DNA from 2 places in the Paenibacillus terreus genome. Region 2 is predicted to be linked to the other one. Evidence: riboswitches for the same ligand, from Rfam matches in the RefSeq annotation. Region 2 holds a riboswitch; the other holds the start of a gene.
The links. Region 2 has a riboswitch for cobalamin ahead of ACE5KN_RS21880 ((2Fe-2S) ferredoxin domain-containing protein). Riboswitches for the same ligand answer to the same signal wherever they lie in the genome.
Positions count from the first base shown of each region.

Region 1: it holds a riboswitch for cobalamin, as region 2 does, so the genes downstream of both, ACE5KN_RS10420 (FecCD family ABC transporter permease) here and ACE5KN_RS21880 ((2Fe-2S) ferredoxin domain-containing protein) in region 2, are expected to answer to the same signal.

Region 1 covers NZ_JBHIRX010000004.1:271,709-277,436, forward strand. The annotation lists gene ACE5KN_RS10415 (ABC transporter ATP-binding protein) at 1-561, opposite strand, end outside; gene ACE5KN_RS10420 (FecCD family ABC transporter permease) at 558-1,643, opposite strand; cobalamin riboswitch at 1,862-2,064, opposite strand; gene ACE5KN_RS10425 (RraA family protein) at 2,275-2,907, opposite strand; gene ACE5KN_RS10430 (LLM class flavin-dependent oxidoreductase) at 2,927-4,249, opposite strand; gene ACE5KN_RS10435 (LLM class flavin-dependent oxidoreductase) at 4,246-5,601, opposite strand; gene ACE5KN_RS10440 (ABC transporter ATP-binding protein) at 5,636-5,728, opposite strand, start outside.
Region 2 covers NZ_JBHIRX010000014.1:59,154-64,881, forward strand. The annotation lists gene ACE5KN_RS21865 (LutB/LldF family L-lactate oxidation iron-sulfur protein) at 1-1,308, shown strand, start outside; gene ACE5KN_RS21870 (LutC/YkgG family protein) at 1,301-2,032, shown strand; gene ACE5KN_RS21875 (acyltransferase) at 2,183-3,364, opposite strand; cobalamin riboswitch at 3,585-3,772, shown strand; gene ACE5KN_RS21880 ((2Fe-2S) ferredoxin domain-containing protein) at 3,952-4,311, shown strand; gene ACE5KN_RS21885 (MFS transporter) at 4,565-5,728, shown strand, end outside.

The DNA of each region.
Region 1 (5,728 bases), on a different contig from region 2:
AGTGATGTTGAGCCCTTTTACCAGATCCATGATTTGCAGCTGATGCTTGATATCCAGATGATTGGTAGGCTCGTCCAGGATGAGAAATTTGGCCTGCTGGGCAAGCGCCCGCGCGATCAAAACACGCTGCTTTTCACCGCCTGACAGGGTTGAGAAGCTGCGCCCCGCATCCTGCAGCAATCCGACACGTTCCAGCGCCTGCTCCACCAGCATCAGATCCTCCACGCTATCCGGTTGATACCATTTTTTATGAGGATTACGCCCCATCATGACCATGTCCTTGACGGAGAAATCAAAGGCGACCGGCGCTTCCTGGCTGACGACAGCGATCTGCCGGGCAGTCTCTCGATGCGATATGGAATGCAAATTCTGTCCGTCAATCGAAATCCGGCCGGAATCAGGCTGCAGGACACGGTAAATATTTTTCAGAAGTGTGGATTTCCCGCTGCCGTTTGGCCCGATCAGCCCGACAAGCTCGCCCTTCCGCACATGCAGCAGAACGGAATCAATCAGCTGTTTATCCTGCACGCTGTAGGAGAGCCCTTCAACTGACACATTCATTTACCGTTCCCCCCACCAAATGAGTATGTACTTCTCCGCAGCAGCCAGATGAAGAACGGCCCCCCGCATAAGGCTGTAACGATGCCAATCGGCAGCTCTTCCGGTGCCAGCACGAGCCGTGCGGCCACATCAGCCCAGATCATGAATATCGCGCCAAGCAGCATGCTTAGCGGCAGTACCCGGCGGTGATCTGAACCGGTCATCATCCTCGCGATGTGTGGAATCATCAACCCGACGAAGCCGATAGAACCGCTTACAGAGACAATCGTGCCTGTTATCAGGGCTGCAATAACGACGAGTAAAATACGAAAAGCGGCAATGTTGACTCCCAACGTCACTGCCGCCTCCTCCCCCATAAGCAGGGAATTCAGCGAACGATGCAGGGACAATAGCACTGCAGCTCCCACAGCCACGATAAGGGCCGGGACGGTCAGATGCTCCCATTTCGCGCCAGTCAGACTGCCCATCATCCAATACATAGCGGAGCGGATGCCATCCGCATGGGGAGCCAATGTGACGATAAAATTGGTGGCGGCTGACAGCATCATGGAAGTGACAATACCGGACAGCAGCAATCTCGTTGTTGAAATCTCTCCACCGACCTTGGCCAGTATGAACACGAGCACCATAGCAAGCAGCGAGCCTGCAAATGCGGAAAGAGGCAGCGCGTATATCCCGAGAAAGCGGAAGGCTCCGAAAATAATCACAAGCACCGCCGCTGTGGACGCCCCCGAAGAAACACCGAGGATGTAGGGATCAGCCAGCGAGTTCCGTGTCAGAGCTTGAATGGCAGCTCCTGCAACAGCGAGTCCCGCGCCAATGACAGCTCCCAGCAGGACTCTGGGAAACCGGATATTCCACACAATATGCTCCTGCGCTTTCGTCCACGATCCGTCTAGCCGGCCATCCAGGAGAGGAAGATGGGAAAAGGCGATGTTCCACACCTGTAGAGGATGAATCCGTACGGGTCCCAGCATGACAGCAATGGTAATGGAAGCGGTCAGAACAACCATCCATGCGAATAAATGAACCGCAAACCATGCAGGTTTAGCCCGGAGCCCTCCATTCTGTTTTTTGATCATTTAACTCCTTTCCTCTCTTTGCCGCGCAAGGAGATTGTAATAATGCACAGCAAAAAAGCACCCTCAAGTTTATGAGAGTGCCTGTACTGGATCAAAGTAAAGCGCAGAGCAGCTTCCAGCCTGTTTCATCACCTTGCCAGGAAATGAAAGCAGCAGTAAGAAAAGCCCGACGACATCATCGTGAACCGTGCCGGCCACCCCCTATCCGCGTAGGTTTGTGACAATCCAAGAAGCAGGCAGGTCTCCTGACTTGCGCATCTTCGCCGTCTGCGGTCTTCCCATCGAACAACGACAGTGACCATGAACTTGCAGAACGGCTCCTCGCTTACAGTGGCGGGACCGTGCCGGATTTGCACCGGCTTCCCTTTTAAGACGAGGCTGTGCTTTCACACACCTCGCCACCTGCTCTTTTAAAATATTTAAAAATGTGAGTTTAAAACAATATAATGGTAGCATGTATAGAAACTGTTGTCCATTGAAGTGCGGCACTTTCTTTGCCTCAAATCAATTGACTTCTGTAATGAGAGCGGCTTCTGCAATCATGGGCAAAACAAGAAGCCTTCCTTCGGAATGGCTGCTCGCGCCTCATTTCCAAGAAAGGCTTTCTTGTATTCTGTATAGGATATATGGATTAACCGGGATTCGGAATGGTTCCAAGCACTTTGTCCAAATAAAGTCTGGCTGAAGCTTGGTCTCCACAAATAGCCAAACTTCGTTCTTCATCCTGGTTCAGCTTGTTTCTGGCTGCCTTTGCCACATCCTGAGCCTGCTCTTCGGGAACCGCAACTACACCATCGATATCCCCGATAATCCAGTCCCCTGGCTGGATGCTGACTCCTCCTGCAGAGATCGGGATATTCGTATGTCCACCCCCGTATTTATTACCTGAGGCAATCGTTGCGCCTCTGCTGAAGACTGGGAAATTCAAGCTGCGGATCCCTTCAATATCCCGAATGACGCCGTCAACCACCAATGCCTGGAGCCGGAAGGTCTGAGCGAGTCCCACGACGAAATCTCCCGCGACAGCGCGGCGTGTGTCCCCCTGTGCGGCGATGACAAGAATATCTCCTGGCCGGGCCTCCCGAATCCCCTGCAGAACGGCGAGATTATCCCCGGCAGGAATACTTACCGTAAATGCCCTCCCGGCGATCTTGTGCTGATGATCGATGGGTTTGATGGCATAATCCAGATTCGTCAATCCACCCAGGACATCCGAAATGCAAGTCGTCGGCAATCCTTGAAAAATGTTATCGATATCGGACATTTTCTTCTCTCCTAATATTTTATGAGGTGGGCACGGTTGAATGACGGTTCGCGGGCACAGGCAAACCGAGATGCTCCCGCAGCGTGCTTCCTTCGTAATCGGTCCGGAACAGTCCACGGTTCTGCAGTTCAGGGATGACCCCCTCAACAAAGTCATCGAATCCGCCCGGCACATAAGGGGGCATAATATTGAAACCGTCAGCCGCATAACCTTCGAACCACTTCTGAATATGGTCAGCCAATTGAATTGGTGTACCGACCACGATCCGATGCCCGCGCGCTCCCGCTACCTCGCGGAACAACTGACGCAAGGTCAGCCCTTTGTCCCTGGCAAGCTTCATCAGCAGCTGAGGCCTGCTCTTGCGGCCGCTCGATTCCGGGATATCCGGAACAGGATCATCCAGGGAGTAGCCGCGCAGATCATATTCAAAGCGTTCCTCCAAAGTATCATAGGCCCGGGAATCATCAATAAAGCTTTGCAATTGCTCGTATTTCTCCCTGGCCTCCTTCTCCGTTGCTCCGATGACAGGGAACAACCCGGGAAGAATATGAACATGCTCCGGCGGCCGGCCATATTTCGGGAGCAATCCTTTCAAGCCGCTATAGAAATTCTGGGCATCCTCATAGCTCTGCTGCGCAGTAAATACCACCTCTCCAATCTGTGCGGCCAGCTCCTGACCGGGGCCGGATGAACCCGCCTGAATGATGACAGGATGACCTTGCGGACTCTGACTTACATTGAGCGGACCTTTGACGGAGAAATACTTGCCCTTATGATTCAGTTCATGTACTTTGCGCTTGTCGATGTATTCTCCTGTCTCCTTGTTTACAATGTAAGGTTCCTGTTCCCAGCTGTCCCATAGTCCTTTCACAACTTCAACGAATTCAGCCGCACGCTCATACCGCAAACTGTGGTCCAAATGGTCTTGTGCCGAGAAGTTAAGGGCCGCTTCATGCGTTGACGTAGTCACCACATTCCATGCCGCCCGGCCATCGCTCAGCTTATCGACGGAAGCAATAAGGCGCGCCAGATTAAAGGGATCATAATAAGTGGTTGAAGCCGTAACCGCCAAACCGATCCGGCGGGTTACCGTGGACAGCGCCGCCAGCAGTGTGATTGGCTCAAACCGTGCTACAACGGAAGGCGGGCTTCCGGCGGAAGTTGTGAGTCCATCCGCCAAGAAGATCATATCCAGCTTCGCCTGCTCCGCTTTTTGCGCGAGCTGTGTGATCAAATCAAAGTTTTCGCTACCGGAGTGTGCCTCAGGATGCCGCCATCCAGCCACATGATGGCCTGCGCCTTGTATGAACAGTCCCAGCTTCAGCTTCCTGCCCCTGCTCATGCCAGCTGCACCCCTTTCCGTTGTTGGCTTTGAGCCGAGAATTGATTGTTGGGACGGGCAAGCCCCAGATTTTCCCGCAGTGTAGTACCGCGATATTCCGTGTGGAACAATCCTCTCCGCTGAAGCTCAGGAACTACCAGTCTGGCAAAATCCTCGAGGCCTGAAGGCAGCGCCTGTGGACGGATGACAAAGCCGTCACATGCTCCGCCGGTGAACCAGCTCTCCAGCTCGTCTGCAACTTTCTCGGCCGTCCCGGCAAAGGTGCGATGCCCGTTGCCTCCAGACACCCGTTCAATCAATTGGCGGATCGTAAGCTTTTCGGATTCAATCATATTCTTCATCAGCTCAAACCGGCTTCGATTTTCATTAATGGTTGCAGGGTCTGGAAGCTCCGGGACAGGTCCGTCAAGCGGATAAGAGAACAGATCCACCTTCAGCCGCTTGGAGAGCCGGTGCAGTCCCAATTCGGGAATGATGGATTCACGAAGCTCGGCTTCTTTCTCTTTGGCTTCCGATTCGGTTGCGCCCACGATGACACTGAAACCCGGGACGATTTTAACCTCATTCGGATTGCGTCCGTATTTCTCCACCCGTGATTTCACGTCTGCATAAAACGCCTGCGCATCTGCAAGTGTCTGCTGAGCTGTATAGATCAATTCCCCGATACGCGCCGCCAGCTCCTTGCCGTCCTCCGAAGAACCCGCCTGGGCCAACACCGGATAACCTTGCGGCGGACGCGGCAGATTCAAAGGACCTTCCACAGCGAAAATGTCACTTCGATGTCTTACCGCATGAATATGTTCCACATCGGCGTACAAACCGCGGGCTTTGTCAAAAAGAAGCGCGTCATCTTCCCAGCTGTCCCACAGCTTGGTTGCAAGCTGGACAAACTCCAATGCACGCTGATAGCGCTCGGTATGCTCATAATTTTGTTCACGGCCAAAATTAAGATGGGTCTTCCCGATCCCGGTGGTGACGATATTCCAGCCAGCGCGCCCGCCGCTCAGATGATCCAGCGAAGCGAACAGCCTGGCCGTATGATACGGCTCTGTATATGAAGTGGATACCGTAGCTACGAGTCCGATCCTTTCCGTGACCCCGGCCAAAGCGGATAAAAGAGTATAAGGCTCCAGACGATTCAGCGCCTGATGCTTTACGTTCTCCCCCAGCTCGTAGGCATCCGCCAAAAATACGGTATGAAATTTGGCCTGCTCGGCGATAAGAGCCATTTTTTTATACAAGGACAACGAGGTTACTCCCTCTGGCTCAGCCGAAGGAAGCCTCCATGCTGTCTCATGAAAACCCGTGCTGTTCATAAAAAAATTCAATATCATCTGGCGATTTGTGCTCATTTTGTTGCTTCACCTCAACCTTTTCATGAAAATTTTATAAAGGAAAGTGACATGACACCCTATGACCAGCTGTATACTCTCTGAACTCCGGGGGCTGGCTCCGGCAAATTTCCTGCGCCATCGGACA
Region 2 (5,728 bases):
TATTATCTGAACTTGTTTGTGGAAAATGCCCGCGCGAACGGGGTGCACATTCATTTTGCCGATACGTCGGCAGATGCGGTGAGGATTTCGCTGGACATTGCCGCGCATAATCAGGCACGCAGCGCGGTCAAATCGAAATCGATGGTATCCGAAGAGCTGCACCTGAACGAAGCCTTTGAACAGGCTGGCATCGAAACGATCGAGACGGATTTGGGAGAGTATATCATTCAGCTTGCGGGCGAAGCGCCCTCCCATATCGTCATCCCCGCTATTCATAAGAACAGGTATCAGATCGCCGAGCTGTTGTCGCAGGAGGCGGGGGAGCAGCTGTCAGCGGACACGACCGTGCTGGCGGGATTTGTGCGCAGAAAGCTGCGGGAAAAATTTCTCGCGGCAGATATCGGCATGACCGGCTGCAACTTTGCCATTGCGGAGACCGGCTCGATGGTACTGTTTGAAAATGAAGGCAATGCGCGCATGGTGTCCACCGTGCCGCGGATACAGATCACCCTTATGGGCATGGAACGCATCATCCCCTCCTGGGCCGATCTGGAAGTGATGGCGACATTGCTGCCGCGTTCGGCAACGGGCCAGAAGCTGACGATGTACATGTCGGGCATTACAGGCCCGCGCCGTGCCGGGGATGCGGACGGCCCGGAGGAGATGCATATCATCATTGTGGATAACGGCCGCTCCAACCAGCTTGGCGATCCGGAATTCCAGGAGCTGCTGAACTGCATCCGCTGCGGTGCCTGCCTCAATGCCTGTCCGGTATACCGTCATATCGGCGGCCATGCCTATGGCGGAACCTACAGCGGGCCGATCGGTGCGGTGCTGACCCCCGCGCTGAACGGCAACGTGGCTGAATGGAACGACATTGCCAGCGCATCCAGCCTGTGCGGCGCGTGTTACGAAGCCTGCCCCGTGAAAATTCCCCTGCACGATATGCTTGTCTATCTGCGGCGGCGTAAGGTCGAAAGCGGACATGGCAGCAGGCTGGAAGGGATCGGCATGAAGGGCTTTGCGGCCGTGGCCGCCAACTCGAAGCGGTTCAGCGCGGCGGTGCGGTTGGGCCAGCTTGGCCAAAAACCCTTCGTCCGGGACGGTGGGGTTCCCCTGAAGCTGGGTCCGTTGAAAGGGTGGAACAATTACAGGGTTGCACCGTCTCTTGCGAAGCAGACCTTCCGTCAGCGCTGGAAGGAATTGGACCGTGAAGTGCGAAGCACGCTGCCCCAGCCGGACCCGGTGCTGCAAAGTCGGATGGAGGCTGTTTTGCGGCAGCGGAAAAGGGGGGAGCGGCATGAGTAGCCCGCATCAGGAATGGCTGGAGCAAATGGAATCCCAGTCACGCGCGAAGCAGCAGCAGTTTATGAACGGCATTGCTGCCAGACTGAAGCGGCCGCGTGTAACGGAACCCCCTCCGCATCCGCTGCGGGGCGCGCCGGGGTTCTGGCAGGCGTTCGAGTGGAGCGAGCAGGAGCGGATCGACCGCTTTGCCGCCAATTTCAGCAGCGTGGGCGGACATGTAGCCAGACTGGGGACAATGCAGGAAGCAGCTTCCTTCATCGTCGACAAGGCAGTCGAAATGGGAGCAAGAGCCATTCTCAGACAGGACCAGCCGGAGCTGGCGGCGCTTGAGCTGGAATCCGCCATTCCCGGCGCGGACATCTCTGTCTGGAACTCGGATTCCGAGAATTCCTGGAAAGCCAAAGCGGCTGATGCGGACTTCGGTGTCGTTATGGCGGATTATGCTGCTGCTTATACCGGTTCGGTGGCGGTGCTTTCTGCACCGCATAAAGGTCGCTCCGTAAGCCTTCTTCCCACCGTGCTCATCATTCTGGTTCCGGTGGAACGACTGAAGACCCGGCTGGGTGAAATTCTGACGGAATTTGATCAGGCTGGGCGTGATCAGCTTCCGGCAGGCATTCACTTTATCTCGGGCCCGAGCCGGTCCTCGGATATCGAGAATGACCTGACGATCGGCGTTCACGGGCCGGGAATTGTCTATGCTTTGATCATCGGGGGCTCGTGATCAATAGCCGTAAAAACGCCTATCGACGTACATTCTCAGAAGACAGACCGCGTTTAGCGGAAATTTTTCTTGCGATTTTAGGAGGCCTACTCCAGGAAATTCAAGCCTTAAGCGGAACGGCGTCCCGCTTAAGGCTTCTTGCGGTTTCGATTATTTCCCAGGAAAAGCAGCAGAACTTCTTGCTTCCTGTCTAAGCTCAGACCGCTTTGGCTTGGGGAGGGGACCAAAGAACACAGAGGCATAAGGAAGATAGCGTCCGGCCATGGATACTACGAACCAGGCAAGAGTCAACGCCAGCGCAAAACCGCCTGCATACCAGAGATGAAGCAGCCAGGCCGTGCCGGTTTGCGGCGAGAAAAGGCGGTACAGCAGCAGCACGATCGGGTGCAGCAAATACACGCCGAATGAAACCGAGCCCAACTGCGCCAGCCCGCGACCAAGGGCGGATCGGCCCTGATGGTACACCACGGAGGCGATTTGCAGCAGTACAAGTACGCTTAGCGAGGCGTAAATGTTGTACAGCAGCTCGTAAAGGAGTGAATTGTACAAAAGGCCATTCATACGCGTTTCATACCAGATGTACACATGCGACAGCCCTGCGGCCAGCCACAGGAGCCACAGCAGGCTCCAAACGGCGATTCGTGTTCCTGAGGCATGTTCCTTGCGCACAATGAGCCATTGTTTGATTTTCGGATAGTAGATGCCTAGCGCAGCGCCGAGCATGTAATATGCCATGTAAGAGAGCACCCAGCTGCCGCGGTTTTCCACCTGAAAGTAATACTTGTTGGCGATCACAAAAGCCCACTGCAGCGCAAAGCCTAGCACAACCGCCCAACTGTGCAATCCGCGAAACCTTTTGAACAGCCACAGGAACAACGGGAACAGCAGATAGAACTGCGCATTTATAAATACAAAGTACAAATGGGTGTAGGCTTTGCCGGTAACAAGCTTGGTGAAGAAGGAACGGGTCAGTTCTCCCGCATCCATACCGGGGGCTCCGGCGGATGTCTGCTGCAGGCAGAAATAAATCAGTGAAAAAACGAAATACGGCACCAGGATATACAGCAGTCTTTGCTTATAAAAATGCTTGATTAAGCTGCTGCCGAGCGGCCGGTCCAAATAGTTGTAAAAAAGCACAAATGCGCTCAGCGCAATAAACGTGGATGTTCCGAATTTCAGGAAGATGTTCAGAAAGTTATAGAAGAAATAATAGTGAGATTCCGTCATTTGCAGTGTGGCAGACGACGTGGAATGGACTGCTATAACCCCTATAATCGCAAATGCCCTGACAACCTGAAGCTCAGGGACTTTTTCCTTCTTGGCAGTGCCCATATACGAATCATGTCCTTTCGGTTTCTAAGTGCCGTTTCATTAAAACGCATTTTTCTGAAACAAAAGAAAGAGTTTACTGAAAATATGCTGAAAGGCCCATTATTGGATTAGATCTGAACTCGGAAATGTTATGTATTCCTGTTCCTGATATATGACAATGGAAAAATGAGATTATGTGACATGAATTTTAAAGGCTCGTCATTCTGTCCTGAGTCCGTTATAATGGAAGAATCTCGCAGGTGCCCTGGCCAAGGCCGGGGTTAAAAGGGAATAGGGTGAAAATCCCTAGCGGTCGCGCCGCTGTAACCGGGGAGCCTCCTTCCATACATGTCACTCAGCATGCTGGGGAAGACGGAAGGCAGGTACCGATCCGGGAGCCAGAAGACCTGCCTGCAGGTTCGCATCAGCCCTTCGCGGTTAAGGAACGGTGTACATAATATGGAGATCGGGACCCGTGTGTGGTCTGCGGTCTGTTCTCTTATGTACTCTTGCCCTCAGCCCTTTGCGGACTGAGGGCTTTTTTGGGTCAACATGAAGCCGGACGGGGAGGCTTATGCGAGATCACAAGTGCATGGGAGAGGATAAGAATGGAGCAAGTTGCAACGAAAAGAAGAGTTCTCGGCCAGGTTATGATCTGTAACGGCTGCTGCTGCGGTCATACAGAGAAGGGCAAACCGGGCATCCCGCTAGACAAGCTGAAGAGCAGATGGAAGGAAGAGAAGCTGCTCAAGAGTATCCAGCTGACAGTCACCGGCTGTCTTGGTCCTTGCGATATTGCCAACGTCGTATCGATTCAGACGCCGGACGGTCCGGTATGGTTCGGCGGCATCAAAGAGGAAGACCTTTATGATGAATTGCTGGAATGGGCGATCGCCTCGCGGGATGAGGACAAGCTGCTGGAGCTGCCGGCCAGTCTGCTTCCCTATCGATTCGAGCGTTTTCAGTAGAAAAAACAAAATAACTGATGTAACAAGTCCCACCATTTTTTGGTGGGTTTGTTGTTTATTCAAAATAAAGATTGGATTAACAGAAAATTTTTATTTATTATCCAACATAAGGAGCGACTGTTGAAAGCTATGATATTGTCGTTTCCTTAAAACTATATAAATACTCCATAATATTATATTTAATAAAGAAATTTGTTCATATAAAATTTCCTTATGTTCATACATAACCAAACGGATAAGGAGAAAGCAAAAAGTGAAGAAACGTATAGGGAAATTCAACAAAGTTTATGCCATGCAGCTTGCAACAATCTTTATAGGGTTTATCATATTCGGATTTTCAGAAAACATAAAGGGACCCGCTATTCCACGGATCCAGTATGACTTTCTGCTAAACGAATCACAATTGGGCACTTTATTGTCCCTTAATGCGCTTGGCTATTTAATCGCATGCTCTTTTACTGCTTATCTGACAAGAATATGGGGAATCAAGCGGGTAACCGTTATATCTTTTGCAGTGATGGCGGTCTCGGGTATTTTCATTTTCTTTTCTCCGTATTATGTTACGTTTTCTGCGTCATATTTCCTGATGTACATTGGAAACGGGATGCTGGAGATTGGATTGGCTATTTTAGGCGCCCGCATATTTGTGAGAAATACCGGCACAATGATGAACTTAGCCCACGGTTTTTATGGCCTTAGCTCGACGGTCGCACCGCTTATTGCGACGGGTCTGATGCAGGTTAAGATTAACGGTTCTGTGCTTGACTGGCGCGGTATGTATCTTGTCATGCTTTTATTATCGATCATACCGATTATATTTGCACTTTTTAGCACTTTCCCAGGGGATGAGATTAAACATGAAGATCGCGTTCCTCTGAAAACATTGATGCAAGACCCGGTTATATGGCTGATGGTGGTTATTTTATCATTTGGCGTTGTTTCCGAATTGGCTGTAGGTGGCTGGCTCGTTAACTTTCTTGAAAAAGCGTACGGCTGGGATACAGTTTCAGCTTCGGGAATGTTATCTGCTTTTTTCTTATGTTTTTCACTGGCACGGCTGTTGCTTGGACCGTTAACAGACAAAATTGGTTTTACTTTGTCACTGATTGTATTTGCAGGGCTATCTTCACTTTGTACTTTCATAGCCATTTTGGGGGGAGAGAGCCTGGCCTTTTTATTCGCTGCCGCCGGTATAGGGATTGCGATGATTTATCCAACCGTTATGGCTTTTATTGCCAAAAGGTACCCTAATGGCAGTGATACCGCAATAACTTTTACAGTTACGCTTATGGGAGTCGGCAGTGTAATTGGCAACTACTTGATCGGCGGAGTTATTGAAATAACGAAGGGCTTTTTCGGGGCAGATTCTCAGTTGGGACTTCTTCGCGGGCTTCAGGCTGGCTACGGATTTATAGGT